Regions from separate parts of the Epilithonimonas sp. genome, predicted to be linked through region 2. Evidence: riboswitches for the same ligand, from Rfam matches in the RefSeq annotation. Region 2 holds a riboswitch; the other holds the start of a gene.
What was found. Region 2 has a riboswitch for S-adenosylmethionine ahead of AC00Y6_RS12310 (TonB-dependent receptor plug domain-containing protein). Riboswitches for the same ligand answer to the same signal wherever they lie in the genome.

Region 1 (16,311 bases), on a different contig from region 2:
AGTTGGTCTTCATCAATTTTCCCGACGCCAAAATATTTTGATTTTTCATTCCCGAAATAATATCCGGAAACCGCAGCAGTCGGCCACATTGCGAGACTTTCGGTTAAGGTGACACCAATGTTTTCATCCACTTTTAGCAGATCCCAAATCGTCAGTTTTTCCAAATGATCCGGGCAAGCAGGATAACCTGGAGCAGGTCGGATTCCGAGGTATTTTTCTTTGATCAATTCCTCGTTGTCCAACGTTTCATCTTGGGAATAACCCCAATATTCGGTTCGGACTTTTTTGTGAAGATATTCGGCAAAAGCTTCTGCAAAACGGTCTGCCAAGGCTTTCACCATTATGGCGTTGTAATCGTCATTTTGTTCTTCATATTCTTTGGCCAGTTCATCGGCTCCAAAGCCTGTACAAACGCAGAAAGCTCCTATGTAATCCTGTTTTCCCGAATTTTTTGGCGCAATAAAATCACTTAAAGCCAAATATTCTTTACCTTCTGACCTTTTGCTTTGCTGACGCAGGGTTCTGAACGTCGAAATAACATTTTGATTGTCATCATAAACCAAAATATCATCTTGCTCATCAGCATTTGCCGGGAAAATCCCGAAAATACCTTTCGCTTTGAAGCTCTTTTCTTCCAAGATTTTTTTTAGCATTGCCTGCGCTTCATTATACAAAATCGTAGCCTGTTCTCCCACCACATTATCGGTTAAAATTTCAGGGAATTTCCCAAACAATTGCCAACTTCTGAAAAACGGAGACCAGTCAATAAAATCAACCAATTCATCCAGGTTTTGGTCTTCGATAATGGTAATTCCTAATTTTTTTGGTTTCGGAATCAGCTCATTGTCCCAATCGATTTTGAATTTTTTCTCACGTGCTTCTGCAATCGGGACATATTCTTTTTCGACTTGACGATTCAGGAATTTTTCCCGGAATTCATCATAATCTTTCCTAATCTCCAAAGCATAAGCATTGGATTTATCTTTGTTGAGAAGTGAACTTACAACACCAACCGCTCGTGAAGCATCGTTGACGTGAACGACGGTATTTGAATATTTCGGTGAGATTTTAACGGCTGTATGCGCTTTGGAAGTGGTTGCACCACCGATTAACAGAGGAAAATCAAGATTTTTGCGTTCCAACTCATCTGCAATATGAACCATCTCGTCCAGACTTGGCGTAATTAGTCCGCTCAATCCAATTACATCGACGTTTTCATCAATCGCGGTTTGGATAATTTTTTCTGCCGGTACCATCACGCCGAGATCTACAATTTCGTAATTGTTACAACCCAAAACCACGCTCACAATATTTTTACCAATATCGTGAACATCACCTTTTACTGTTGCCATCAACACTTTTCCGTTGGATTTTTGGGTCTGGTCTTTTTCTGCTTCGATGAAAGGCTGAAGATAGGCCACCGCTTTTTTCATCACCCTTGCGGATTTCACCACCTGAGGCAAGAACATTTTCCCACTTCCGAAAAGGTCACCAACAACCCCCATCCCAGTCATCAGATTAATTTCGATAACATCCAGCGGTCGTTTGGACATTTTTCTTGCTTCTTCCGCATCTTCTTCGATAAAACGGTCGATTCCTTTTACCAGTGCATAAGTAATCCGCTCCTGCAAAGACTGTTCCCGCCAGGACAAATCCTCGGTTTTTTCCCTTTTAGTAGATTTATGCGTTTCGGAATAATCGAGTAATTTTTCTGTGGCGTCCTCTTTTCGGTCGAGCATTACATCTTCTACCAATTCCAGCAAATCCTTTGGGATCTCGTCATACACTTCCAACATTGTCGGATTTACGATTCCCATATTCATCCCAGCTTTTATAGCGTGGTAAAGGAAAACGGAGTGCATTGCTTCGCGAACCGAATCGTTGCCACGGAACGAAAACGACACATTGGAAACACCACCACTAACCGACGCATTCGGGAGATTGGTACGGACCCACCTTGTTGCCTCGATGAAATCAATCGCGTTTTTGCGGTGTTCGTCCATCCCTGTCGCCACAGGAAAAATATTAAGGTCGAAAATAATGTCCTCGGAAGGGAAACCGACTTTGTTCACCAAAATATAGTAAGACCTTTTGGAAATTTCGATTCTTCTTTCGTAATTATCGGCTTGTCCCACCTCATCGAAAGCCATTACAATCGCTGCCGCTCCGTATCTTTTGATTAATTTGGCTTGTTTGATAAAATCTTCTTCGCCACCTTTCAAACTGATGGAATTGACAACAGGCTTTCCCTGAACCACCTGCAATCCAGCTTCCAGAATTTCCCATTTTGAAGAATCAATCATTATGGGGATTCGGGCAATATCCGGCTCTGAAGCAATAAGGTTAAGGAATTTCACCATTGCATATTTACCATCCAAAAGGCCGTCATCCATATTGACGTCCAAGATCTGAGCGCCGCCTTCTACCTGATTTCTTGCAATATCCAGCGCTTCTGCATATTTTTCTTCTTTTATTAACCGAAGAAATTTTTTGGAACCAGCCACATTGGTTCTCTCTCCAACATTGATAAAGTTGGATTCTGGTGTTATGATTAAGGGCTCAAGGCCTGAGAGTTTTAGATATCTTCTTTTACAATCTGTTTCCATAAATTAATTTATCAATGTAAAAATTTACCAATGCAACAATGAGATTCTTCACTTCTTTCAGAATGACACATTTTAAAAATTGGTAAATTGCTACATTTCTATATTGTTACATTGAGTTTCCTCGGTTCATAATCTTTTACCAGATCGGCAATGGCTTTGATATGTTCCGGCGTTGTTCCGCAACAACCACCGATGATATTCATTAATCTTTTTTCTACATATTCGCGGATTTGTTCTGCCATAAATTCCGGCGACTCATCATATTGACCGAAAGCATTCGGTAAACCGGCGTTGGGATATGCAGAAATCCCAAAATTGGTATGATGGGCGAGAATCTCAAGGTAAGGCGTTAATTGTTTTGCTCCTAACGCGCAGTTGAAACCAACGCTTATCAAATCCATATGGGAAACAGAAATCAAAAAGGCATCCGCCGTCTGCCCGCTCAACGTTCTTCCTGACGCATCGGTAATGGTTCCGGACACCATAATTGGAATAGTGATATGTCGTTCTTCCCGGATTTCGTCAATCGCAAAAAGAGCGGCCTTTGCATTCAAAGTATCGAAAATAGTCTCTACTAAAAGAATGTCAGAACCTCCGTCCAGCAAAGCTTCTGCCTGTTGTTTATACGCCACTCTGAGTTCATCAAAAGTGATGGCTCTGTAGCCTGGGTCGTTAACATCAGGGCTTAGGCTTGCCGTTCTGTTGGTTGGCCCCATAGAACCTGCTACAAATCTTGGTTTGTCAGGATTCTGAGCCGTAAATTCTTCGCAGACTTTTTTGGCGATTTTGGCTGATTCATAGTTAAGTTCGTATACCAAATCTTCCATATGATAATCCGCCATTGCAATGGTAGTTCCAGAAAACGTGTTGGTTTCTATGATATCTGCGCCTGCCAAAAGGTATTTTTTGTGAATCTCCGCAATCGCTTCCGGTTGTGTTAAAGATAACAAATCATTGTTCCCTTTCAGGGGAGATTTCCAGTCTTTGAACCGCTCGCCGCGATAATCCTCTTCTGTAAAATTGTAACGCTGAATCATCGTTCCCATTGCTCCGTCGAGGATGAGAATACGCTCATTAAGCGCTTTATATAATTGTTCTGAATTGTTCATAATTCATTTTAAATGCAAAGTCTTTATTTTTTTCACTAACCTTGTCAGGGATTCAAACCCTGATAAGGTTTTTCGGTGGATCCTCTTTATCATCGATTAAAAGACAAAACCTCAACATAGCTCCGATGGTAGCGGCATCCTTTTTTGTTTTTTGGATTCTTCGACAAACTCAGAATGACAAATGTTGTAAAAAACAAAAAAGATATAGCGGACAGCGGGTTGTAATCGTTATTCGAAGAAGAAACCTTGTTGCTCCTAATCCCTTTTATTTCATTAGTCTAAAGCTTGTTTCAAATCGTTAATTATATCATCAACATTTTCCAATCCAACGGAGCAACGCACCAATCCAGCGGTAATTCCAACCTCATTTCTCTCCTCGTCGGAAAGCTTGGAATGCGTTGTGGAAGCGGGATGCGTGACAATCGTCCGCGTGTCACCCAAGTTGGCGGAAAGAGAACACATTTTAATCCTGTTTAAGAAATTCCGACCGCCTTCGATTCCGCCTTTGATTTCGAAAGCCACGATATTTCCGCCTAATTTCATTTGTTTTTTAGCAATTTCGTAGCTTGGATGCGATTTCAGGAATGGATATTTTACCAAATCTACATTCGGATGATTTTCTAGGAACTCTGCTACTTTAACAGCGTTTTCGCAATGTTTCTCTACCCGGATTGCCAAAGTTTCCAAACTTTTGCTCAAAACCCAGGCATTGAAAGGCGACATCGCAGGGCCTGTGTTTCTCGCAAACAGATAAATCTCGCGGATCAAATCTGCTTTTCCGACCGCCACGCCACCCAAAACACGACCTTGCCCGTCAATCAATTTGGTGGCAGAATGTACCACAATGTCTGCACCGTATTTATTCGGTTGCTGTAAATAAGGTGTTGCAAAACAGTTATCTACAATAAAAATCAGATTGTGCTTTTTAGCAACCTGACCGAAAAATTCCAAATCCAAAACTTCAATCGCAGGATTGGTTGGTGTTTCCAGATAAAGGACTTTTGTATTGGGCTGAATTAAATCTTCTACTGTTGAAGCGTCTTCGGCTTTGAAATAAGTGGTGTTGATATTCCATTTTGGAAAATATTTGGTAAACAGCGTATGCGTAGAACCAAACACCGATTGGCAGCTCAAGATGTGATCTCCCGAGCTAAGCAAGGCTGCGAAAACGGAATAAATTGCGGCCATTCCTGTTGCAAACGCGTAACCGGATTCGGCACCTTCCATTTTGGCAATTTTGTTGATAAATTCGGTAACGTTGGGGTTGCTGAAGCGGCTGTACAGGTTTTTATCTTTTTCCTCGGCAAAGCTGGCACGCATATCTTCTGCATCTTCGAAAACGAAGCTGGAAGTAAGGTATAAAGGTGTAGAATGCTCGTCAAACTGAGTACGCTCGGTTTGGGTTCTGATGGCTAATGTTTCGAAATTTTCCATATTGCAACGTAACAATGTATCGGTTTAGCAATTTACCAATGTCATTGTTACATTTTACATTGGTAGATTGGTATATTAAATTTATTTTGTTTCGCTTAATCTTAAAATATCTCCGAAAACACCTCTGGCAGTGACTTTGGCTCCGGCTCCGGCGCCCATAATCACGATAGGATTTTCACCATAACTTTCGGTGTAGATTTCGAAGATGGAATCTGAACCTTTCAGTTGTCCCAAAGCTGAATTGGCAGGAACAGAAATCAATTTAACATCCAATTCGCCTTTTTCCGAATGAAGGTCGCCGTGCAAATCGCCTACGTAACGCAAAACGTAGTCAGGTTTCTGATTTTCTTTGATTTTCTGATACTCATCGTCCAACTCACCTAATCTTGAAAGGAATTCTTCTTTTGAAACCGAAAGGAGATTTGCCGGAACTAGATTCTGAATATTGATATCCTCAAATTCATTAATCAAATCCAGTTCTCTTGCCAGGATCAACAGTTTCCTCGCCACATCATTACCCGACAAATCTTCGCGCGGGTCCGGTTCTGTGTAACCTTTTTCCAAAGCTTCGTTAATAATCGTTGAAAATTGGTCATTCCTCAAAGAAAAATTATTGAAAACATAACTCAAAGTTCCGGAAAAAACACCTTTGATCCTTGTGATGTTTTCACCGGAAAGATGCAGCAATTTAATTGTATCAATTAAAGGTAAACCTGCGCCAACATTGGTTTCGTAGAGGTATTTCTTTTTATTTTTTTCTAATAATTTTCTAAAGCTTCGGTACTCTGCAATTGGCAATGTGTTATAGATCTTGTTGGACCCTACAATGTCAAATCCGTTGTCAACAAAGGTTGGATAATTTTTCACAAAATCTTTGCTGGCCGTATTATCCACCATTACGAGGTTTTCCAAATGGTGCTCGTTTGCAAAATCCACCAAGGACTGTACGCTGGATTCGGTTTGGGAATATTTGATTTTCTGCCGCCAGTCGCTTCCGAAACCTGCTTTATTGAAAGCCACTTTCCTAGAGTTGGCAATGGCAACAATTTTCAAATCCACTCTTTTGCGGTTCAGGATATCGTAGGCCGAGTCCAGAATCTGCTCAATCAGCGTACCTCCAACATTACCATGGCCAATCAAAGCGAGATGCACTGTTTTGGGTTTTCCGTAGATTTCGGTTTCGATGATATTTTTAGCAATTTCGGTTTGGTTTCCGGTAACAACAATGTTCACCCTACCAGCCGAAGCGATTTGGCTTAACAACAATGGGAAAATTTTGTTTCGCTGAAGTTCTGATAAAATCTTACTGTAATTTTCCGAGACAAAGCCGATAACTGTGAGATTATTCACACTATGGATATTCTCTACAAAACCTTTTTCCTTTTCTTCCTTAAATTCTTCAAGAAGAAAGCATACAGCGGCCTCTGCATCGCTGTCATCTACCAAAACAGAAATCCCATTTTCTATCGCTTGCTGTGAAATCACGCCCACGCTGATTCCGCCGCCATTCAAAGCCTTGAAAATTCGGGAGTCAATACCTATATGACCCAGAAAATCTTTGCCTTCAAAATTTACCAAGGCTTTGTTTCGATAGATATTAATTGCGTTTTTATTTGTCATCTTTTATTGAAGATTTTTTTGAATTAAAAATTGGGTTTAAAATATCGTTGAGCTGTTCATACTCCATCAGGAAAGCATCATGGCCATGGATTGATTTTATCTCGTGATAAGACACGTTGCACCGATTTACCAATATTTGAAATGTTTTTTTGATTTCAAAAGCTGGAAAAAACAGATCTGTATCTACCGATATTAGATGTATGGATGCTGTATCTTTTGACAGTTTACTTATATCTGCATCAATCGTCATTAACAAGTGATTCATCAGCCGATACGCCTTCAAACTATATCTTTCGTTTAAAGAATTACCGTGATAATCCAACCATTCGCGAGATTTCCAAAATCCAGTCTCGGAAAGCTCTCTATTAAATCTCAGATTAAGAGATTCTGGCGTTCTGTAACATAGCATGGCGTGTGTCCTGGCTTTCTGCAGCGGCTGCTCTTCACTTTCCAATAAAAACTCCTGCACCAAACATTGAGAGTATAACCAGTCGGTGGTTTTAAAATCGGTAGCAATAGGGATAAAATGCTTTGCGATGTCAGGCTCTTGAGCCAACATTTCCCAACCAATGGCGCCGCCAACGGAACCACCAATCAACGCAAATAGAACTTTGATATTTAATACCTTAAGACCTTCCAAAAAAATTTTAGCGATATCATATGCCCTAAAATCTTTGTATGATTCTACAAAATAATTATCAAATCCATTTCCAGGAACATTAAAACATATAACCGTATATTTCTCGGTATCTATAACTTTTTGTTTACCCACCATTTTTTTCCACCAGCCATTTCCGCCAGCCACATCAGAATTCCCTGTCAGGGCATGATTAACCAATATAATGGGAGCCGAATGCAGCTCTTTCCCAAAAAGCTGAAAGCTTAATGGAATATCGAGAACTTTTCCGTTCTGAGTCTTGAATTGATGAATGTTAATATGTTGTAGCGTGGTTTCCAATTGTGATGTAAAAAAATTGAAAATGCTACGGGAATGTAGAATAAACTGCACGTTATCTCCCTCAAAAAACTGAGTAGAATTTAGCACCTTCTTCGTTGCCAAAGGGTTGCCAAGGTTTCATAGAGTCTAATCTCTCCACCTTTCTCGATAACATTTTCAATATGTGAATGAACAAATATGACTGCAAAGATAGTTAAGAAAATGCTGTTTTTCCAAATAAATTGAAAAATGTCATTATAAATTTTTTATTAACAATCAATTTTAAGAATTTTATATCATCATTTGTGTACAATATTTGCTTGGGAAAAACCACACAAAATAAATTATGAATATTAATCTAAATAAACAGGTCGCCATTGTTACAGGATCTAGCAGCGGAATAGGTAAAGGAATTGCGATCAGCCTTGCCCAATCAGGAGCCATTGTTATTGTCAACCATTCTTCGGAGCATTCGAAGCCCGAGGCCGAAGATACTTTGAAAACCATAGAAGAAAACGGAGGCGAAGGCTTTATTATCCAATGCGACGTTAGCAAAGAGGATGAAGTGTTGGCGATGTTTAAAACCACTATTGATAAATACGGAACGGTTGATATCCTTGTGAACAACGCAGGATTGCAGCAGGATGCGGCCTTTATTGATATGACACTGGAGCAGTGGCAAAAAGTTATCGATGTGAATCTTACCGGGCAATTCCTCTGCTCGAAGGAAGCTATCAAAGAATTTTTGAAACGCGGCATGACCGATAAGTCTTGCGCTTTGGGAAAAATCATCAATATCAGCAGTGTGCACGAGACTATACCCTGGGCAGGGCACGCCAACTATGCTGCCAGCAAAGGCGCGCTAAGAATGCTGATGCAGACATTGGCTCAGGAATATGGTAAAAACAGAATCCGTGTCAATAATATTTGTCCCGGCGCCATCCAAACACCTATCAACAAATCGGCTTGGGACAATCAAAAATCACTGGATGCGCTGATGACGCTTATCCCTTATGACCGTATCGGTAAACCCGAAGACATTGGAAATTTAGCCGTATTTTTGGCGAGTGATTATTCGGATTATATTACCGGAGCCAGCATCTATGTAGATGGCGGGATGACTAGCTTGGAAAGCTTTTCGGACAACGGGTAATTATAAATGATGAATGATAAGTGATAAGTGATTACTGATAACCAAAAAGTTGTAATTCAGAACTATTATTTATCAACTATCATTATTTGTTGAAAGAATAACTAAACCTCAACATAGCCCCGATGGGAACGGCATCCTTTTTCTTGGTTGACTTGGGCTACACTCGGGCACCGAGAAAAAGAGATAGTGGACAGCGGGATGAAAAGTGACACCACAGTATAAGCCTGATGCTCCTGATAAAAAACAACATAATTATTCTAAAAAAATAATTACAAGCATGAGTGAAGAAGAAAAATTAAAAAATCCAAACTGGAAAAAATGGGGTCCATACGTTAGCCACCGCCAGTGGGGAAATGTACGCGAAGATTATAGTACCAACGGTGATGCATGGGGATTTACGGGTCACGACACTGCCGAATCCTGGACCTATCGCTGGGCAGAAGAAGGCATTGCCGGCATCTCGGATGACAAGCAACTGTTGTGTTTTGCACTATCCTTTTGGAATAAAAATGATGTCAGAATCAAAGAACGTTTTTTTGGACTGAGCAATTACCAGGGCAACCATGGGGAGGATATTAAGGAGATTTTTTATTATCTGGACAACACGCCGTCCCACAGCTATATGAAGATGGTTTACAAGTATCCCATCCATGCATTTCCTTACGATGACCTTGTTCTTACCAACGCCAGCCGATCCAACAAAGATCAGGAATATGAGATTATAGACACGGGGATTTTTGATAATGATGCCTACTTTGATATTTTTATAGAATATGCCAAAGCCGGCACAGATGACATCCTGATACGTGTAGATGTGAATAACAGAAGTGACCAGGCAGCTCCCATTATAGTCCTGCCAACCGTTTGGTTCCGCAACAATTGGGTTTGGGGCTATAATGATTATAAAGGGCAACTCAATTTTACCAGAGAAGGGGAAATCGACATCCATCACAATGCACTGAGCACCAAAAAATTATACGCCAGAAACCGGAATAAAGAAGCCTTGTTTTGTGAGAACGAAACCAACCGTGCCAGGCTTTATAAACTGCCGAAAACCGAAGGCTTTTACAAAGATGGTATCAACCAATATGTCACCAAAGGTCTTGACACTGTAAACCCATCAAAAACAGGAAGTAAGGCAGCGTTCTGCTGTGAGGAAATGATAGATGCCAACAGCCACCACGTTTTTGAATTTAGGCTATCTCCACATGTCATGGATGATGCCTTTATGGATTTTGATGATGTTTTTTTCAGGAGAAAGCAGGAGTCTGATGAATTCTACCAAAATATCCAGAAAGATATTGAAAGCGAGGATGAAAAAAATGTGCAGCGACAAGCCTTTGCCGGCCTCTTGTGGAACAAGCAGTTTTACCATTACAATGTTGCCAAATGGCTAAAAGGTGATCCAAATTTTCCCATTCAGAGAAAAGGCTTTGTAAGAAATAGCAATTGGGCACACCTCCATAACAAAGATATTATATCGATGCCCGATAAGTGGGAATACCCATGGTATGCGACCTGGGATTTGGCATTTCATTGCGTAAGTTTCAGTTTGATTGATTCTGAATTTGCCAAAAACCAGCTGGTTACTCTTACCAAAGAATGGTACATGCATCCCAACGGACAGTTACCAGCCTACGAATGGAATTTTGATGATGTCAACCCGCCGGTACATGCCTGGGCGACTTTCCGGGTTTTTAAAATCGATGAAAAAAATAACGGCAAACCTGATCTGGCTTTCCTAGAACGGGTTTTCCAAAAATTACTGCTCAATTTTACATGGTGGGTGAACCGGAAAGATTATAATGGCAATAATATATTCGGAGGAGGATTTTTAGGACTGGATAACATTGGGGCGTTTGACCGGAATATGGAATTCAGCGAAGGTGAGCATCTGGAACAGGCTGACGGAACCAGTTGGATGGCGATGTATGCTCTCAATATGATGAGGATGGCCATGGAACTCGCCACTTACAATCCCGTGTACGAAGATATGGCCATCAAGTTTTTTGAACATTACCTTTACATTGCCGAAGCGATGGAAAACATTGGCGAAGGCAAGCAGGGCCTTTGGAATGAGGAAGATGGCTTTTTCTATGACTTGCTTCAGCTCTCCAATGGCGATAGTGTGAACCTCAAACTGAGGAGTATTGTTGGCTTGATCCCGATGTTTGCTGTAGAAGTGGTAGAACACAGCCTGCTGGAAAAACTGCCGGCTTTCAAAAAAAGGATGGAATGGGTGCTCAGGAATAAACAGGATCTCACCAAACTGGTTTCCCAATGGTATGTGGAAGGCGAAGGCAACAAACATCTCCTAAGTATCCTCAGAAAAAACCGATTAACGAAAGTCCTTAACCGATTGGTGGATGAAGCCGAATTCCTGAGTGATTATGGCATCCGTGCTTTGTCCAAAATTTATGAAAAAGATCCTTTCCGGTTTACCGTGCATGATCAGGAACATATTGTCTATTACACGCCGGCAGAGAGTGACAGCCGCATGTTTGGCGGCAACAGCAATTGGCGCGGGCCCATCTGGTTTCCTATCAATTTCCTCATTGTAGAAAGCTTGCAGCGGTTCCATTTCTTTTACGGCGATGCGCTTAAAATTGAATATCCAAAAGGCAGTGGCGAACTTAAAAACCTGGATGAAGTTTCCAAAGACATCAGCAACAGATTGTGCAACATATTTTTGAAAGATGATGCCGGAAACAGAGCATTCAATGGAGGAATAAGCAAGTTTAACCAAGATCCGCATTTCAAAGATTACATCATGTTCTTCGAATATTTCCACGGGGATAATGGCCGCGGCGTTGGCGCTTCTCACCAAACGGGATGGACCTCTACCGTGGCGAAGTTGATTCAGCCGAGGTTGGCTAACAGATAGGCTTGAGAATGTTAGAGTTTGAGGATATTATTTTCTCTCAAACTCTAGTATGCTCTACTTTTAAGATAAGAGTTCACCGTTAACGCTTACTTCATAAGTGATTTCCACATTAGGCTCTAGTGTTTTAGAGACGGAGCAATATTTTTCGAAAGACAATTCTGCAGCTTTTTGGGCTTTTTTAGGATCTATCTCACCTTGCAAAAAGAATTTAACTTTGATGGTTTTGAAAGGTTTCGCTTCATCTACCTGAACTCTTTCGCCTTCTACCTCCGCTTTGAAATCCTTAATGGTTTGACGTTGTTTTTTTAGAATGGAAACCAGATCTATTCCGCTGCATCCCGCAACGGCCATTAAAACTGATTGCATTGGAGACACGCCTTTTGCCCCGGGCAAAGTGGTATTATCCAATAATATAGAATTTCCCTGTTCGTTGGAGCATTCGAACAAAAAATCGTCATTGATTCTGTTAAGTGTAATTTTCATTTTTGAAACATTAATTATCAAAATTACATATTCTCCAGCAATTAAAATCAAAGGATTTTCTGTAATCCACCAATTATGAAAAAGTTTGTATTCTTAGTCTACCCAAGTCAAATTTTAATCTTTACAGCTTCTTAAAAGCGTTGATATAAACAAAATTTGTATATTGAAATTGTTCGAGAATAATGCAAATTCTTGGTATTTCACTCAATCCTTTATCCCTGCCATTCTGTCACAATATTTTGTATCTTTGCGGACTAATCCAACGTTTAGAATTTAGTTTAAAATCTAAAGCTTAAACCCATATCTATTTACAAAGTGCAGGAAAAATATATAGACGAAACCAAACAGGGCGAAGCATTTGCCATTGCAGAAAAACCGGAAAACAGTAAAAAATTGTTTCTGGAGAGCTATGGCTGCCAGATGAACTTTTCTGATTCTGAAATTGTTGCATCTATTCTTAACGAACAGGGGTACAATACGACTTTAGACGTAAAAGAAGCAGATTTAATTCTTTTAAATACCTGTTCCATCCGTGAAAAAGCGGAGCAGACGGTTCGGATGCGCCTTTCCCAGTTTAAAACTCAGAAAAAAGAAAACCCCAATCTTACTGTGGGCGTTCTCGGTTGCATGGCAGAACGTTTAAAAACCAAATTTTTGGAAGAAGAACATTTGGTAGATTTGGTTGTTGGCCCAGATGCTTACAGAGATTTGCCCAACCTTCTCAAAGAAACAGACGGCGGCAGAGATGCCATCAACGTAATCCTTTCAAAAGAAGAAACTTACGCCGACATCAATCCTGTCCGCTTGGGAGGCAATGGCGTAACCGCTTTTGTAACCATTACCCGAGGTTGCGATAATATGTGTACGTTCTGTGTTGTTCCGTTTACCAGAGGCCGCGAGAGAAGTCGTGACCCCCATTCTATTATTCAGGAATGCCAGGATCTTTGGAGCAATGGCTACAAAGAAATCACATTGTTGGGGCAAAACGTGGACTCTTATCTTTGGTACGGCGGCGGCCCGAAAAAAGATTTTGCCAAAGCATCTGAAATGCAGAAAGCAACTGCTGTGGATTTCGCACAACTCCTTGGTTTAGTAGCGGATGCAGTCCCGGAAATGAGAATTCGTTTCTCGACATCCAATCCTCAGGACATGAATATCAATGTGTTTGAAGTGATGGCAAAACATGACAACATCTGCAAATATGTTCACTTGCCGGTACAAAGCGGCAGCGACAGAATTCTCGGATTGATGAACCGCCAGCACACCAGAGCAGAATATTTGGCGCTCATTAAAAAAGCGAAGGAAATCGTTCCGGATATTTCCTTTTCCCAAGATATGATTATAGGCTTCTGTACCGAAACCGAAGAAGATCATCAGGATACATTGTCATTGATGAAAGAGGTAGAATATGATTACGGTTATATGTTTGCCTACTCCGAAAGGCCGGGAACGCCGGCTCATAAGAAAATGGAAGACGATATTCCGGCAGATGTCAAACAAAGAAGACTTGCAGAAGTGATTGCTTTGCAAGGCGAATTATCCAGAAAAAGAATGGCTGGCTACGTTGGAAGAGTGCATGAAATTTTAATTGAAGGCATTTCAAAAAAGAACAAAAACCAATGGAAAGGGCGTAATTCCCAAAATGCTGTTTGTGTTTTCGATATGCAGGAAGGGCAAAAAATTGGTGACCTTGTGTCCGTTTTTGTCCACGGCAATACGCAGGGAACGCTTTTGGGGGAAACGGTGAAGTAGAATATTCATGAAATCTTTCTTGTTCATATTATCCGTATTACCCCTGTTGATTAGTTGCCAAACAGAGAAAATTGTTTCAAAATATCCCACGCATGTAGGAAATATTGAATTTGATGAAAAGATAGATGACCCCAACTTTAAAAAATGTCTATCTGATGGAGCTTATGCTTATCAGTATTATAATGGTGGAAGTGGAGTCAAATACAAGGGTGAAAAATTAGCGATTATCAGACAATTAGAACAGCAAAACATAAAGTCTTCAAAAGATATCAATGGGTACATAACCATTCGCTTTTTAGTTAACTGTGAAGGAAAAACAGGACTTTTCAGGATGCAGCAAATGGATAACCAATACTTAGAGAAAGAACAAGATCAGAAATTTTCTGCAAAAATTCTTTCTTTTACAAAACAATTAGATGGTTGGATTTCAAAAGAAATAGAAGGCAAGAAAGTAGATTACTACCAATATTTAACCTACAAAATAGAGCATGGAAAAGTTTCAGAAATATTACCTTAGCCTTTTAGTACTGGTTATTTATTCTAATCTTCAGGCGCAGGTCAACTGCAATGTTATGCAGGATCAAAACTGCAAACAAGCTTGCAAGATCTATAATTTTCTGGAGGAAGTAGGACAGGGAACGAGGCAATCACAGGAACTTTTTGACAAAGCCATAGAACTTTGCCCATCATTTTCAGAACTCTATTCTGAAAAAGCTGTCCCGTATCTTAAAAATGGCGATTTCGTTACATGGAAAGTTTTAATTGACAAAGCAGTAAGCCTCAACCCCAAAATGCATCTTGGATACAGAGGTTGGTGTAAATATCAGTTTCTTAGAGATTACAATGGTGCTATTGCTGACTTTGATGAATTGGAACGATACAACCCAGGAGACATCGGATATTCGGCAAATAGCGATTACAACTTATATGTTGCCAAAGCGATTTGCTACTTTGCACTTGGACAGAAAGATAAGGCAATAGATTTACTGGAAAATCTATTTTCACAAAAGGATTACCACTTTGGATTTTACGATTATTACCAACTAGGGTCGTTATATTTTTATTCAGGAAAGTATGACAAAGCGTTAGAAAATTTTGAAAAACAAAGCAAGATCTATGATTTTGCTGAAAATATTTATTTTAAAAGTAAAATTTCAAAGATTAGAAACAAAGATTATTTAGAATTAAAACAATTGGCCCTCAAAACATATGATGAAGGCAAAACCATGAAAGATGTTTACACACATCATTACAACAAAATCTACAGAACAGAAATTACTGAACTGTAATATTTAATTTCTAAATATTTTAATCAAGAAAAATGGCAGATTTACAATCTATAAAAACCCGCTTTGGGATTATTGGGAATTATCCTGCGCTTAATCGCGCTTTGGAAAAGGCGATCCAAGTGGCACCAACCGATATTTCGGTTTTGGTCATCGGTGAAAGTGGCGTGGGGAAAGAATTTATCCCCAAAATCATTCATGCAGAATCCCGTAGAAAACATCAACCTTATATTGTCGTAAACTGCGGTGCAATCCCGGAAGGAACGATAGATTCCGAACTTTTTGGGCACGAAAAAGGTGCATTTACAGGAGCGACTACAACCAGAAAAGGTTATTTTGAAGTCGCGGACGGTGGAACAATTTTCCTAGATGAAGTGGGGGAATTGCCTTTGCAGACTCAGGTTCGACTACTTAGAGTCTTAGAAAGTGGCGAGTTTATGAAAGTTGGTTCCTCGCAAGTACAGAAAACCAATGTGAGAATCGTAGCTGCAACCAATGTTAATATGATGAAGGCGATTACAGACGGCCGTTTCCGTGAGGATTTGTACTACCGTCTGAATACCGTGCAGATAGACATGCCGCCGTTGCGGGACAGGAAAGGTGACATCCATCTGCTGTTCCGGAAATTTGCGGTAGATTTTGCGGAAAAGTATAGGATGCCGGAACTTACTTTGACACGGGATGCCGTTTCGTACCTTGAAGGTTATTCGTTTCCGGGTAATGTAAGGCAACTCAGAAACCTGGTAGAGCAGATGACTGTGGTGGAGCAAAACCGTGAAATTAATGCGATAAAATTGGCAGAATATATCCCCATGAATGCTAACCTGCCGGCTGTGGTACAAAAAAATACTGGTAGTAACACCGGTTCAGATTTTGGTTCGGAGAGGGAAATTATGTACAAAATCCTGTTTGACATGCGAAGTGACATCAATGATTTAAAATCATTAACTTCGGAGCTGATAAAGAACAGAGGAAATGGTGACCTGAGTAATCAGGAAAAAAACTTGATTAACAGGATTTATACGCCTGAAACGCATAACCAAAACC
Region 2 (16,311 bases):
TCCTTGATTTCAGCTGTCATTTCGGACAGTTTTTCCATAGATTCACGCTCGTTCAGGTGATTGAATGGGGCCAAAAGAGGTGTGTTGAATAACTCTGGGAATAAGCAAAAGTCTGATTCATAACCTGCCACGGCATCCACAAAAAACTCTACTTGCTTGTAAAAATCCTCTAGATCTTTCAGTGGGCGCATCTGCCATTGTACCAATCCCAGGCGGATTACGCTATCCTGCATGGTGTTTTTCTTGGCGGTATAGTAGATGTTGTTCCACTGTAGTAGTACAGCATATTCCTCAGATTCGGTATCACCTTTTAAATAACCTTTTAGGATCTTGACTGGCGAAAAGTTGTTGCTGAGCTGGAAGCTGAGAACCGGGTCATAGATTTCCTTGTTCCTTACTTTGTTTATATATTCCCTTGGTGTCAATTCTTTGCTGTGAAGGTGGTAATTCGGGATCCTGCCGCCAATGATAATTGATTTAAGATTCAGGATTTCACACAGCTCTTTCCGCGCATCATACAGGCGCCTGCCCAGTCTCAGGGAACGAAATTCTGGATCTACAAACACTTCGATCCCGTACAGGACATTTCCGTTATTGCTGTGGGTGTTAAAGGTTTCGTTACCCGTAATCTCTGCATAGGTATGCTGATCACTGAATAATTCGTACTGAACAATGATGGAAAGCGCGGCGGCAGCCAGTTTTCCATCCACAAGGATGCAGATCTGCCCATCTGCAAAAATGGAGGTCAGTTTTTGGATATTTCTTTTGCTCCAGGTGTTGTCATCAATGTCGGGATAAGCTTTTTGCATAGCTTCGGAGAGTTCCTCATAATCATCAATGCTGAGTTTCCTGATTTCTATCTGCATTATTTGTATTTTTTTGAATGGTTTGTAATGTTTGAAACTACAAAATTAGGAAAACTAAAACTGCCAGCAGCAGTACTCATAGCCTCTAGCTCTATTTTTTATTAAGAAGTTCTTGCCTCAGCAGTTTCATACCCTCGGTAGCCGTCATTTTATAATAGTTTTGATTATTGGTATAAGCATTGGGATTTTCAAGCTGAGGATCAACGATGTAAACCTTACAATGCTGCGGCACATAACGCACCACAGAAGCAGCAGGGTAAACCTGCATAGAAGTGCCAATGACAAGGAAAATGTCAGCCTCAGACGCCACTTCTATAGCACGATCCATCTCGGGAACCATCTCGCCAAACCACACAATGTGAGGCCTCAGCTGAGAACCGCTGGTGTGCAGGTCGCCCATCATGATGTCGTTTTCCCAATTGATAATATCTTTTTCATTATCTACAGGTCTTGCTTTTTTTAGCTCGCCGTGCAGATGGATAATCTGGGTAGAACCTGCCCGCTCATGCAGGTCATCCACATTTTGGGTAATGATGCAGACATCGTAATCCTTCTCTAGTTCCGCTAAAATTTTATGGGCTTCATTGGGAAAAACGTCTTTCAGTTGTTTTCTCCGCAGATTATAAAAATCCAATACCAACTGAGGATTTCGGGCAAAACCTTCGGGTGAGGCCACATCTTCTATGCGGTGGTTTTCCCACAACCCGTTGGAATCCCGAAACGTGCTGATACCGCTCTCGGCAGAGATGCCCGCACCGCTTAGTACAACCAGTTTTTTCTTCATAACCTGAATATTTTGTTAAAAATAAAGATTTAAATTTAGCTTACGACTTAATGTTTTTCTCTAAATTATTGATGACAGGTTAAGTATTCATTAAAACTGACATTTAATCAATCCAATAATTTTTTGATATATAAAGCATTTTCTACAGCGGCTGTTCCCCATGTGTTGTTAAAATAGATATAAAATTCCTGTCCGGAGGCTTTGATTTTGTCAGCCAGTTCTTTCAAAAAGTTGTCGGGATAAGCTGATTTATAAAGTGTCGGCTTGCCGTGGAGACGGTAGTAACCTAAATCAGGATTGGTAATAATAACATCTTCCGGAATCTTGCCGGGAAAACTGACACCACAAAAAATCCATTGCTTTTTCCTGAATAAAGTAAAAACATCATCGTTCCACCAGGACAAATGCCGTAATTCTACAACGATAGGCGCACTATCTGATAATGTTTCGGTTAACCAGCTAATGTGGTCAGCCGTACATTGAAAAGACGTGGGAAACTGGATGAGGAAACCCGCCAGTTTATCCTGGATGTGCTGACGGATATAATCACAAAAAGATTTCAATTCTGTTTTCTTGACCTCAGCATATCCAAAATGAGAGATGCTTTTGGGAATTTTGATAAAAAAACGAAAACCTTCTGGTGTTTCATCATTCCATTTTTGTAATGTTTTGACAGTAGGTTTCCGGTAAAATGTACTGTTAATTTCAACGGTGTTAAAGACCTGGGAATATAATTTCAGGAAATCTTTGTTCTGAGAAGTCGCCGTGTAAAGAGTGCCTTTCCAGTCGGTATTATAAAATCCGGAACAGCCAATATGCATTTTTTTCATAATTTTTACTAAAATAATTTCTGTGCCAATGTGAACATAATCAATATGTTAATATGCTCTTAGATTTAAAATGATATTTATCATACCAAAATAGTAGGAAATAAATTTGGCTAAGTCAATTTTTTGAAATTATTTTGCAGTGTGATTAAGAATTGCTGTCATACTTATTAAGAAAGACCGAGGGAACTGACCCTGTGAAGTCTTAACAACCTGCCCAATGGTAAGGTGTTACATTCAGCCTTTGAAAAAAGGATAGATAAGTTGAAGATGTTACAGGTATTTAAACATATCCTCTGTAAAACTTCTTTCGGACTTGTCTGGAAGAAGTTTTTTTATTTATAAAATGTAAAATTTAGAATATATGGAAAAGAAAATTATTACTAACTCCAAAAAAGGATTGGTGTTGTCAGCAGCTGTTGTCTTTTTTTCGGGAATCTCTTTGGTACAGGCACAGGAAACAAAACCGGTAAAAGACACCGTAACAGACAAGCAGATAGACGAAGTGGTGCTGGTAGGATCCAGAAGTGGTGGCCGATCCAAGGCAGACAGCCCGGTTCCTGTGGATGTTTTTAACCTGAAAGATATTCAGCAGTCTTTGCCGCAAACCAATATCAACCAAATATTGAATACCATTGCGCCGTCTTTTACATCTACCATACAAACCAATGCCGATGGCTCTGACCATAGCGACCCGGCACAGTTAAGAGGTTTGGGGCCGGATCAGACTTTGGTTTTGATCAATGGTAAAAGAAGGCATAACTCAGCACTTGTAAATGTGAATGGTGCACCAGGACGTGGAACTGTAGGTACAGACCTGAATGCCATCCCGGCATTTGCACTCAGCAGAATTGAGGTTTTGCGTGATGGTGCGTCTGCACAATATGGTTCTGATGCCATCGCAGGTGTGATGAACCTCCAACTGAAAAGGGATACAGGCAAACTGACAGGGCAGTTTAACTATGGTGGTTACCTTACGCCGGCTGCTAATGACCATTCAGGGAATTATGATGGGCAGCAGTTTCAGGTAGACCTTAATTATGGGAACAAGATTGGAAAGCGGGGCGGATTCTATAACATTACCTGGTCTTCTCAGTTCAGGGATCCTACAAGAAGAGCAGGAACGGAAAGTAATACCCTTTACAATGCGTATAATGCAATCGAAAAAAGAGCAGCCGAAAATGGTGTAAATCTTTCATCTTATTTCAGTAATATTGGTAATCTTAAGGGGACGCCAGGTGAACAGAATTTTGTTAACCTGATCCACCAGTACGCACAGGGTGTCAATTATTTTAGCCCAGGTTTGCAATCGGGTATACAGTCTGCTTCTACGATTACCGCTTTGCAAGGCATCTTGAATGCAGATGTTACCAACCAAGAGTTGGCATACAGAGGGCTAACAAGAAAAGATTTTAACATGCAGGTGGGGCAGTCTAAACTGAATAACCATCAGTTGTTTGCCAATATAGAAGTGCCTTTGAACGATGATTGGAAGGTTTATACATTCGGTGGTTATTCTAACAGAAATGGCTCTTCTGGAGGCTTCTACAGAAGACCAAACCAGGCAAGGACCTTCACAGGATTGTACCTAGACGGTTACCTGCCTCAGATCCATACATTGATTCAGGATATTTCTTTATCTGCAGGTGTTAAAGGTAAATGGGACGGCTGGAATGTGGATCTAAGCAACACATTTGGGCAAAACAGTTTTGATTATACCATAGAAAATACAGGCAACACCAGTTTGCGTTTTGCTTCACCAAGCTCTTTCAAAGCAGGTGGATTGCAGTTCTTGCAAAATACCGTCAATCTGGACTTTAGCAAGTCATTTGATGTTTTGCAGGGCATCAATGTCGCATTTGGTGGTGAGCAGAGACACGAGAATTTCCGTATCAATCCTGGTGAACAAGCATCTTACACGGCTTATGACATCAATGGTAATGTGCAGACACCATCTACGCCGGCTTCGCTAAAGCCAACCGATTTCTTTGGAAATGCGCTGGCTGGTGGATCTCAGGTTTTTGCAGGTTTCCGCGAGGCTAATAAAACCAATAAAAATAGGAATGCTTATGCTGCATATGCCGATGTAGAATTTAATTTTACCAACTGGCTATTGGTGGATGCTGCGATCCGTTATGAAGATTACTCCGATTTTGGATCTACATTTAACTACAAACTGGCATCAAGAATAAAACTTGCAGATAATTTTAACTTCCGTTTTGCGGGTTCTACGGGCTTCAGGGCGCCTTCGATTCACCAAATCTACTATAATACAACTTCCACATTGTTTACAGATGGTGTCCTGAAAGAAGTAGGAACTTTTAGTAATGATTCTGATTTTGCAACGGCATTCGGTATCCCAAAACTAAAACAGGAAACATCTAAATCCTTTAGCACTGGTTTTACATACAAGATTCCGTCACTTAACCTTAATATTACGGCTGATGCTTATTTCATAAGGATTGATGACCGGATTGTTTTGACAGACCAGTTCAATAGACCTACCAATGCCCAGGTTACTGCCAATCCTTCTTTGGCAGATATCCAGAAGCGTTTTGATGCGGTGGGCGTCAATGCGGCTCAGTTCTTTGCCAATTCTATCGATACAGAGACCAAAGGATTGGATGTGGTTATCAGCCATAGTTACAAAACCGGAGCTATCAAACTGAATAATGATTTTGCAATTAACCTCAACAAAACGCAAAAAGTGGGTGACGTTCACGTATCGCCTGTGTTGCAGAACCTGGGATATGAGAATACTTATTTTTCTGAGAAATCAAGAATTTACCTTGAAGACTCCGTTCCAAAAGTTAAAGCGAGTCTTTCCAACAACCTAAGCTGGAACCGTTTCAATTTTTACTTGAGAAATACCTATTATGGCAAAGTTTGGGGTGCAGATATTGTAGATGCCAATTTTGACGGCATTATTTCACCCAACGAACATCAATTAATCTCCGATAAGATTGTTACAGATTTGTCTATTGGTTATGATATCAATAAAAACTTTAACTTGACGATAGGAGCCAATAACCTGTTTGATATTTATCCAACCAAAAACTTGACGGCTTCTACCAATAACGACCAGTTTATTTACTCGCGATCAACCGCTCAGTTTGGGCAAAACGGGAGATATGTATTTAGTAAGCTGACCGTCTCTTTCTAAAGAAATTTTTTTAGGTTTTTTATTTTGTTTTGAAAGCAGCATCGTGATTATTCACGATGCTGTTTTTTGTTTCTAAACATCGTGGGATTATTGTAGAAATGGTTTACTGTTTTCGATGTTTGAAAAATATCTATCTGGAAATCTCAAAGAGATTTTAAAATGAATTATATTCGTTCATCAATAAATTATTTGAAAATGGTACGCATTTCATTTGTTTTCATGCTGTTAATATCAAACTTGCTGCTTTCGCAAAATCCACTTAATCTTATACCTTATCCCCAAAGTGTAAAAATTAATGACGGAGTATTTGTTTTGGATAACAAAACGGTTGTAAAAGGTCATGAAGATTCGTTTGAATATCAGTTTTTTTTGAAATCATTAAAAGAAAGTCAGAATTTGGATTTATCAAAAAATAAAAGAAATAAACAAGGTAAGGTCATTTTTCTTAATATTAGTAAAGATAAAACGCCGCACAACGGCTATGAAATTAGAGTTACAAAAGATATGATTGCCGTTATAGGCAATGATACAACCGGACTTTTTTACGGTGTTCAAACGTTGCTTCAACTTATACAAACTTCCAAAAAAGGAAAAATCCCAAATGTTGAAATTTCCGATTTCCCTAAATTCAAGTGGCGTGGAATGCACTTGGACGTTTGCCGTCATTTTTTCTCTGTTGATGAAGTCAAGAAATACATTGATTATCTCGCCCTTTATAAGTTCAACACATTTCATTGGCATCTAACTGACGATCAAGGCTGGCGAATCGAAATCAAAAAATATCCAAATCTGACGGAAATCGGATCCAAACGAAAAGAGACAATGAAGGGTGCGTACGCCAACAATGAGTTCGATGGAACGCCTTACGGCGGATTCTACACGCAGGAACAAATTAAAGAAGTGGTGGCTTACGCAGAAAAGCGGCACATCAATATCATTCCCGAAATTGAAATGCCGGGTCATGCGTTGGCGGCATTGGCGGCTTATCCCGAATTGGCCTGTACCGAAGGACCTTTTGAAACGGCTACAAAATGGGGCGTTTTTGATGATGTATTTTGCCCAAAAGAAGAAACTTTTTCATTCTTGGAAAATGTTTTGGATGAAGTAATGCAGCTTTTTCCATCGAAAATAATTCATATCGGTGGGGATGAGTGCCCGAAAACGCGTTGGAAAGAAAGCCAGTTTTGTCAGGATTTAATCAAAAAATACGACCTGAAAGATGAACACGGGTTGCAGGGTTATTTTATCCAAAGGATCGAAAAATATCTGAATTCCAAAGGAAGAAAAATCATCGGCTGGGACGAGATCCTGGAAGGTGGCTTGGCACCCAATGCCCTGGTTATGAGTTGGCGCGGAACGCAAGGCGGCATTGTGGCGGCAAAAACAAAACACTTTGCTGTAATGACACCCAGCGAATTTTGCTATTTTGACCATTATCAAGGCGATGAAAACACTGAACCGTTGGCGTTTCCCAATTCTTTTACATCCTTGGAAAAAGTCTACTCTTACAACCCAATTCCGAAAGAACTATCGGCAGAAGAATCCAAATTTATTTTGGGAACGCAAGCCAATCTCTGGACCGAATATATCCCGAATTTTGCCCAGGTAGAATATATGATTTTCCCAAGGATGATGGCGCTTTCCGAAGTTGCCTGGGGAACTTCGGATCCGGGAAATTATCATAGTTTCCGGGAAAGAGTAATCTCGCAGTTTCCAATGTTGGACAAGATGAAAATCAATTACAGCAAAGTGATTCTTAAAGAATAAAATCAGATTTCTAGATTAACTTTACTCAATCTCAAAGAGTTAAGAATGACAGACACCGAACTAAAACTCATAGCCGCTGCCGCAATCATCGGGCTTAGCAAAATCCCAAAGAAAGGGTAGAGTAGGCCTGCCGCCAAGGGAATGCCCAAAACGTTATAGATAAAGGCAAAAAACAGGTTTTCTTTGATGTTTCTAAGCAGCTTTTCACTCAGGATTTTGGCTTTTGCCACGCCCAGGATATCGCCTTTCAGCAAGGTGATTTCGGCACTTTCTATGGCTGCATCGCTTCCGGTCCCCATCGCAATCCCAATGTTGGATTGCGCCAAAGCCGGTGCATCATTGATGCCATCGCCCGTCATCGCCACAATTTTTCCTTCGCTTTGGAGTTTCTTGATTTCGTTCATCTTATCTTCCGGTAGGCAATTGGCTTTGTAATCCTTTATTCCTAGCGCATCGGCTACTGCTTTTGCCGTATGCTCGTTGTCACCTGTCATCATAATAACCTGGATGTTTTGAGAATGCAAGTACTCAACTGCCTGTTTTGATGTCGGTTTTATCTTGTCAGAAAAGCTTAGAAAACCCAATATTTTACTGCCTTTTGCAAGGTAAGAAATGGTTTTGGCCTCATCCTGACTCTCGATTACCTGTTGCTGTAATGTTCCTGGAATAGTAATGTTGAAATGTTTTAATAAGGCCTCGTTCCCAAGAAGGATTTCTTCATTATTAATAACGCCTTTCACGCCTTTTCCGGATATATTTTCAAAGTTTGTAACATTTTCAAATTTGTTATCCTTTTGTTTTCTGAAAGTTTCCAAAACCGCATTGGATAGTGGATGATCCGAATTTTGATTCAGTGCCGCGGCCAGTTTTAGGATATCATTTTCATTGGCTTCGCCAAAGGATTCGATTTTATCCAGGCTTGGTTTACCTTCTGTAAGTGTCCCAGTTTTGTCTGTAATCAGGACGTTGGTTTTGTGCATCTCTTCCAGTGATTCGGCATTTTTAATCAGGATTCCGTTTTGAGCACCTTTTCCGATCCCTACCATCAGGCTCATTGGCGTGGCCAATCCCAAGGCACAGGGACAGGCGACAATCAGTACCGCAACGGCATTTACGAAGGCATAAATCAAATTATTCTCGCCTCCGAATATGTTCCATAAAACAAAGGTTAAAATGGAAATCCCAATCACCGTTGGGACAAATATTTTTGAGATTTTATCTGCCAGTTTTTGGATTGGGGCTTTGCTTCGGCTGGCTTCGTTCACCATTTTGATAATCTGGGAAAGCAGGGTTTTATCGCCTACTTTTTCTGTAGTCATCAGGAACGTGCCGTTGCCATTGATGGTTCCTGATGTCACTTTATCGCCCGATTTCTTCTCTACAGGGATGGGTTCTCCGGTAATCATAGATTCGTCCACATTGGAATTGCCGTCGGTGATTTTGCCGTCTACAGGAATTTTTTCTCCCGGTTTTACGCGCAATACATCATTGATTTTAACTTCGGATAAAGCCACTTTTTTCTCGTTGCCGCCGATGATTAGATTAGCGGTATCCGGTGAGAGGTTCATTAATGCTTCTATGGCTTTTCCGGTTTTCATATGTGCGCGGGCTTCCATCATTTGCCCCATAATCACCAACGTGAGAATGACGCAAACCGACTCAAAATAGAGTGGTGCATTGTCGCCGTGCGCCAACTCGTGCGGTAAAATATCCGGAAAAAATAAAGCCACAAGACTGAAGATAAATGCCGCAGCTACGCCCAATCCAATCAGCGAAAACATATTGAGGTTCCAGGTTTTGAAACTTACCCAACCGCGTTTTATCAGAAACCAGCCTGCATAAAAAATGACCGGAATACTGAGTATCAATTCCAAAATCCCCTGAACCTGATGCGAAAATGGCCAATTAATTAGCATCCCACCCATTGAGAGGATAAAAACCGGTACCGAAAACCCCAAAGCTATCCAGAATTTTTTTCTCAGGAGTTTGTAGGTGTCATCATCATGGTCGTTATTTTTGGAAGGGATCGGCACAAGGTCCATTCCGCAGATCGGGCAGCTGCCAGGCTCGTCCCTGATGATTTGCGGATGCATTGGGCAGGTGTATTGTACGGATTTTTTTTCAGGGATCTTTACCAGGTCCATTCCGCAAACCGGGCAACCAACGTTGGACTCATACACTTTGTCCCCTTCGCAAAACATGGGGCAATAATATTTACCGGCATTTTTTGCCTGATTGATGCTCTCTGGTTTATGCTCTGCATGATGATGCATACTGCTATGACCTGTATTATCAACCAAGTCCTGAGTTATCTCCTCCAGGTGCATGTGGCAAACCGGACAGTCGCCTTTTTCATTGTAAACTTTGTCGCCTTCGCAGAACATGGGGCAGTAATATTTGCCGATATTATCTTTGAAATTGGTTGGGAGATTGGTTTTAGAATAGGTTTGTGGTTTATTTTTATGGTCTTCCCGTTCTTCTATCGGTACCAGAAACATATTGCAGACAGGGCATCTGCCGGGCTTGAAATATAACTTATCGCCTTCGCATTCCATTGGGCAATAATAGACGGAACTTGGTGAAATCCTTTGATTTGGGTGAAGTGGCTCGTGGTTATGAAGATTATGGTTTTCCATTTTTTGAATTTATATCACAAATTTCTGAAAAATAGATGCCAATCCGTTATAAATAAATGGGAAATTGTTATATAATAATTTTTATTGAAACTGGGATTAAATCTCATCCAAGGCAATTCTTTTTTTCTCCTTTGTGTTTAGGAAAAGTGTAGGAGAGAAGCCTGTGATTTTTTTAAACTGGGAGGATAGATGCTGGACACTTTTGTAACCCAGTTTTTGTGAAATCTCGGTGAGATTAAATTCTCTGTAAAGCAACAGTTCTTTGACTTTTTCAATTTTTTGCAGGATAAAATACTGTTCTAATGTAATGTTTTCTTTTTGAGAAAAGAGCTTGGATATAGTGCTGTAATCTTTATGAAGTTCTGTACTAAGGAAATCTGAGAGAATGAAATCTTCGGGCAGATCCTCATCAGACATTTTTATGATAATTAAAGATTTTATTTTTTCGATTTGTTTTTCGGCAGAATCTTTCAGTAGTTCGAAGCCGACTTGCTTTAACTTATAATCGAGTGACCGGAGTTCAGTTTCAGATAACCGATTCGTTATATCAACTTCACCCAAAGAAACGGTACTGAACCTGATGCCCAAATTACTGAATATGGATTCTACGGCAGAAATACAACGATTACAAACCATATTTTTGATAAAGATCTTCATAATACGAATTTAATGAATTGAATTGTAACCGTCTAGTGTTATCAAACGTTATAAGAATCGAATTTTTTTAATGTTCTGATAATGAAGAAACTCTAATATAATAAACTTTATTGATAAACAGTTTGAAAATAGAATTTCAAGTTTCTGTACATTTGATGATAAATAAATTTTATTATTCAAAAATAATCGTACCTTGCGACAAATTATATTTGAAATCAATGATTTGTTCTTTCTTTTTGTTGTTTTTCCTAATCTATAATTTTAAAACAACATTTTTATAACTTAATTTTTTTAAAATGAACATTTTTGTTTCAAACATCAACTACGCAACTAAAGATTATCAGTTGCAAGAATTATTCGAAGAATTTGGAGAAGTTTCTTCTGCAAAAATTATTACAGACAGAGATTCTGGGAGATCAAAAGGATTTGGTTTCGTAGAAATGGGTGACGAAGAAGGAAAACAAGCTGTTGACGCCCTAAACCAAAAAGAATTTAACGGTAAAATTCTTAACGTAACAGAAGCAAGACCAAGAGAAGAAAAACCAAGAAGGTCTTTTGACAACAACCGTGGCGGTGGTTACGGTGGTGGAGACAGAGGCGGAAACCGTGGTGGTGGTAGCCGTTGGTAATCCTAATATGTGTTGATCAAAAAATTGAGACACAATTAAATTAAAAGAAACAGTATAAATATTCGTATTTATACTGTTTCTTTTTTCTAAAAAATTTAGTTGGTTTGTTTTAAGGGTTTTTAAATTCTATACATGAGATTTTATAAATTCAAAATTTATTTTAATGAAAAACATTTAAGAAATAAAAAAGCAGCACAAAATCCTGTACTGCTCTAATATTTCAAATATTTTGATGAGTTTTATTCTACAATAAATTTGGTATTCAAATCACCGGTTTTCAAAATATATACGCCTTTGGGCAGGTTTTTGATCACAATGGTATTACCGTTTTGGAATGGGTTTTCAACGGTTTGTACATTTTGCCCTGACAGGTTATAGATCATAGCCTTGTTGAATTTTTTAAGATTCTCCCCACTTACGGTAATTACATTACCCTTCACCGGATTAGGTGAAATAGTTAAGTTTTTGGAGAACGAAGCATCATCTACAGCCAAAGGTGATTTTCCAAACACAGCCTGCACCCATTCAGGATGATCTATATATGGGTTTCTGTTCCCTTGGAATTTGTAAGCCGCCTTGTTTCGGTCAATTTCTTTCTGAGAGACCGGATCTTGCTCGCTCCATTTCAATAGGATGTTTAGATACCATGTTTGTAGGCCTTGTCCTGTTGTACCATTAAACGGATTATAAGTTCCTGCCGTAATTGTTGAAAAGGAAGGTAACTGAGACTCATATCTCGTAATGAAATAAAGTGTCATCCTGGCGAAATCACCTTTAAACTCATTAATTGGTTCAAAAACAGTTCCACTGTAGCCCGGGACTTTACTGGGACCAATTTTGGTTCCATTTTTAAATAACATGGTAGCTGAAGAAACTTCACCATAAAGCATATTTTCCCGGCTTTTGTTGACGTAGTAATCGGTTGGGATTACAAAATGCACATCATGTGACATTGGTACAGCATCAATTCCTCCAAAGTAGACTTTAGGTAAAGAATGTTCTCTGTTATAGCAAAACCCCTCATTGTTTTGGTTGGTACTGCCACACTGGTTACCACCAACTGATGCTTGTCCCCATTTATATTCATATGCATCATTACTTATACCAGGCGTATTGGCTGCAGGATTTTCGGAATACATGTCGATAATTGTTCCGTCTTTTTCATAATAGTTATCAATATCGGTGGATTTATAAGCCAACCATAAGCCGCCTGTTCCTTGCCCATAACCTTGATCAGAATGACCATTGGTGATGATTTGAGATAACTTAGATTTGAGGCTGTATCCAGTTAAATTAGAGGTGCCATCGTAGTAACCATTTGGGATTTGTGCGCTTACAATATTTGCAACCGCCACAAACAATAAGATAATTTTGGTTTTCATTGCTAAAAGAAATTAATACACAAAATTACTACTTAATTGAAATATAACATTATAAGTGACCTTTTTTAAGGAAAATTTAAGATGTAAAGTAAAAAATGTTGAATGGCGGTTTAGTTATTCTCTGTCAGGTACTTTTTGTTAATTTTAGAGAAAAACCATGCGATTGTCAACCCAAAAAACAGGGCGATAGCCGAAACTATAAAATAGTTGAGCCATTCTATCCTCACGGGGAAAGGCAAACTTTCACTGGCTTTGAAAATACCTGTGCGGATTTGGAAAAAACATACGGCAGACCCAATAATTAATCCGCACAAAATCCCTAATAAGACAATCAAAACGCCGGTGAAAAAATAGATGAGTCGCAGATTTTTGAGGTTGAATCCTAGTGCAATAAGAGATTTGGCCTGATCTTTTTTATCCAATTGCAAAATGGTAATGGCACCAGCTAAATTAAAAGTGGTGATGAAAATTACCAATCCAAAAATCAGGTAAATCATCAGCTTTTCTGTATTGATCATTTTCCAGAAAGCCGCATTTTCTTCGGACTTGGTATTGATGGTAATATTGGTGCCTATACTTTTGTAGAGATTTGCTTTTACAACATCTGCTTTTGCCTGATTTTTTAATTTTATAACAATCTCATAACAGGCTGATTTGGGTAAGCCTAAAAGTTCCTGAGCCAGCTCCAAAGGTGCGATGATATAATTGTCCAGTTGCTCGTTACCCGGGAAAATTCCACTTACGTAAATATTTTTTTTGTTGAAGATATCATTTTCTTGCTGGATAATACCTTTCCCTGGCTTAGGCATTAAGATGGTTGCAAAATCCTGACTGGAGTTTACGGGAAGTGCCAGCCTGTTGTCTAGGCCATTTTCCATAATTACCTCATTGCTGTATTTAAAATCGGGGTATTTGCCGTAGAAGATATTTTCGTTAATTGGATTCACGCTGGTGTAGGCAGAATCCACGGCGCGCAGATAGGCAATCTCGCCATTGTCTTTGTAACCAAGATAAACTTTTTCTTCAATCAGTTTCGAAAAATGGAGGATGTCCGGATTGCTTTTAAGGCTTTCATCAATCTTCTTGATATCAGTAAGCACTTTGCCGGATTTGCTGCGGATGGTAAGATCTGCATGCAGGTTGGCAATCATTTCTTTATTCATCTCCTCCAGTCCGGAGAAAACCGAAATAATGATAAACATCGCAGCCACAGCAGCTACCATGGCAAAAGCCGCCAGCCACGTGATAAAAGTGACGGCTGTACTGCCTTTTTTGGCAATCAGGTAACGGGATGCTATGTAAAAAGCATTTTTCAAAAGCTGATGAATTACAGGATTGGGTTGTCGCCTTCGCCTTTCAGCTCGCGTTCTATGCGCTCTACATCATCCAGGCTTGTATCGATATAGAAAACCAATTGCGGAATAATGCGCACCTGTTTAGACATTTTCTGCCCAAGGTAATTGCGGTAAAAAGAAGAATTTTCGTTGATTTCCTTCATAATAGGTTTTCGCAGCTCGGCAGGGAAAATACTAAGGTAAATTTTGGCAATACCCAAATCAGGCGTCACCTTAACATCCGAAACCGAAACCAAAAAACTGTTTTGTTGGCTTTCTGATGCCTGTTTGCGGAAGATCTCCGCCATATCTTCCTGTATAATCTGTGCTACTTTTCTTTGTCTGTTGCTTTCCATAAGTTTTGCAAATTTAGTGTTTTTGTTTTGATTTTCTAGCGGCAGTTATATTATAGGATAAGGAGTTTCTCCTAATTTGAAAATTTTGATTAACGAAGAAGAACTTTTCATTAACCAATTTACATTTTAAGAATATTTTAAAGTCCTAAAAAGTTGTTAAAACATTGTTGTCCGATAAAAAAACAAATCGAAAAACACGATATTAATAGGATAAACAGACAGTTCGCTCCTCTGGAGCTTTGCTTTCACTGGCTGATTTTTTTCTATTAACAGTAAATCCCAATGGGATTAATACAAAGCTCCATTGGAGCAAACTGTTAATAGAAATAGGTGTTTCCATAATTAGAGCTCCAAAGGAGCGACCTGTTAATTGTATTTCTAATTTTTATAGGAAAACGATATTATTAAAACTAATATCTTTCGTAAATTTGGGTCACATTAATTGATTAACTTTTATAGGAGATCAAATTTAAAATCAAATTTGTAATGACAACAAAATACGAGCAAATTCCCAATTCGCTTTTTGTGAAAAACAGAAAGAAACTGGCAGAGCAATTATTACCAAAATCCTTAGCGGTTTTCAATTCAAACGATATCTATCCCATCAGTGCAGACTCTACAATCCCATTTCAGCAGCACCGCGACATTTTTTATTTGAGTGGAGTAGATCAGGAAGAAAGTATTCTCGTGATTTTCCCGGATGCTTATCTGGAGGAAAACAGGGAAATATTGTTCCTGAGGGAAACCAACGATCACATTGCCGTTTGGGAAGGGGAAAAGTTGTCCAAAGATCAAGCTTATGAAGTATCCGGTATCAAAACGGTTTATTGGTTAAGCGACTTTGACAAAGTTTTCAATGCCCTGATGTATGAGGCAGAAAATGTCTATCTCAACAAAAATGAGCATTACAGGAACTCGGTCGAAACGCAAACCCGCGAGGATCGTTTTATCAAAAAAATCCAGTCCGATTTTCCGATGCATACTTATAAAAGAAGCAACCCAATTCTTCAGCGGTTGAGAAGCATCAAAGAACCGGAAGAACTGGCACTGATCCAAAATGCCTGTAACATCACGGAGAAAGGCATCAGACGCCTGCTCAAATTTGTAAAACCTAATGTTTGGGAATATGAGATAGAAGCAGAACTCATCCACGAATTTCTGATGAACAGAAGCAAAGGCTTTGCCTACACACCGATTATTGCCAGCGGAAAAAATGCCAATGTACTGCATTATATTGCGAACAATCAGCAGTGTAAAGATGGTGATTTGATTCTTTTGGATGTTGGTGCAGAGTATGCGAATTATTCTAGTGATTTGACAAGAACAATTCCTGTGAGTGGTAAATATACTGCCAGACAAAAAGAAGTTTATGATTCTGTTTTACGATGCAAAAAAGAAGCTGAAGACCGTCTGATTGCTGGTAACAACTGGTATCAATTCCACAAAGACATGGGCGATGTTTACACTGCAGAACTCTTGCAGTTAGGATTGATTGACAAAGCCGATGTGCAGAATCAAGATCCAAAATGGCCGGCTTATAAAAAGTATATGATGCATGGCACCTCCCACCACATGGGTTTGGATACGCACGATTACGGAATCCTGACTGATGATTTTGTAGAAAATATGGTCTTTACAGATGAGCCAGGTTTCTATATTCCGGAAGAAGGTTTTGGTGTAAGGATTGAAGATGATTATGTAATCCAAAAATCAGGGAAACCATTTAATCTAATGGGTAACATCCCTATTACAGCAGAAGAAATTGAGGATTTGATGAATTAAAATCCTCCCTAAGTCCCTCCAAAGGAGGGATTTTTTTATTTTAGGAAATAAGATTATGATTCCCCTTTGGGGTTAGGGGATAAAAATTCCATCAGGTCCATATAATTTTTTTGGTTGACACCATGTCC

Region 1: linked by a shared signal. The riboswitch ahead of AC00Y6_RS04620 (alpha/beta fold hydrolase) and the one ahead of AC00Y6_RS12310 (TonB-dependent receptor plug domain-containing protein) in region 2 are both predicted to bind S-adenosylmethionine.

Annotation. Positions count from the first base shown of each region.
Region 1 covers NZ_JBWEYV010000004.1:77,912-94,222, reverse strand. Annotated here, with positions in the region: gene metH (methionine synthase) at 1-2,606, opposite strand, end outside; gene AC00Y6_RS04635 (homocysteine S-methyltransferase family protein) at 2,705-3,715, opposite strand; gene AC00Y6_RS04630 (O-succinylhomoserine sulfhydrylase) at 3,989-5,149, opposite strand; gene AC00Y6_RS04625 (ACT domain-containing protein) at 5,231-6,769, opposite strand; gene AC00Y6_RS04620 (alpha/beta fold hydrolase) at 6,759-7,727, opposite strand; SAM riboswitch class I at 7,777-7,881, opposite strand; gene AC00Y6_RS04615 (glucose 1-dehydrogenase) at 8,053-8,859, shown strand; gene AC00Y6_RS04610 (MGH1-like glycoside hydrolase domain-containing protein) at 9,137-11,743, shown strand; gene AC00Y6_RS04605 (OsmC family protein) at 11,804-12,226, opposite strand; gene miaB (tRNA (N6-isopentenyl adenosine(37)-C2)-methylthiotransferase MiaB) at 12,542-13,978, shown strand; gene AC00Y6_RS04595 (hypothetical protein) at 13,986-14,495, shown strand; gene AC00Y6_RS04590 (tetratricopeptide repeat protein) at 14,467-15,267, shown strand; gene AC00Y6_RS04585 (sigma-54 interaction domain-containing protein) at 15,300-16,311, shown strand, end outside.
Region 2 covers NZ_JBWEYV010000017.1:53,410-69,720, forward strand. Annotated here, with positions in the region: gene AC00Y6_RS12295 (nitrilase-related carbon-nitrogen hydrolase) at 1-866, opposite strand, end outside; gene AC00Y6_RS12300 (SIR2 family NAD-dependent protein deacylase) at 958-1,650, opposite strand; gene AC00Y6_RS12305 (DUF72 domain-containing protein) at 1,758-2,480, opposite strand; SAM riboswitch class I at 2,642-2,743, shown strand; gene AC00Y6_RS12310 (TonB-dependent receptor plug domain-containing protein) at 2,842-5,640, shown strand; gene AC00Y6_RS12315 (beta-N-acetylhexosaminidase) at 5,836-7,407, shown strand; gene AC00Y6_RS12320 (copper-transporting P-type ATPase) at 7,410-10,043, opposite strand; gene AC00Y6_RS12325 (helix-turn-helix domain-containing protein) at 10,140-10,700, opposite strand; gene AC00Y6_RS12330 (RNA recognition motif domain-containing protein) at 10,997-11,329, shown strand; gene AC00Y6_RS12335 (endonuclease) at 11,569-12,711, opposite strand; gene AC00Y6_RS12340 (ABC transporter permease) at 12,822-14,027, opposite strand; gene rbfA (30S ribosome-binding factor RbfA) at 14,039-14,401, opposite strand; gene AC00Y6_RS12350 (aminopeptidase P family protein) at 14,888-16,183, shown strand; gene AC00Y6_RS12355 (alpha/beta hydrolase) at 16,237-16,311, opposite strand, start outside.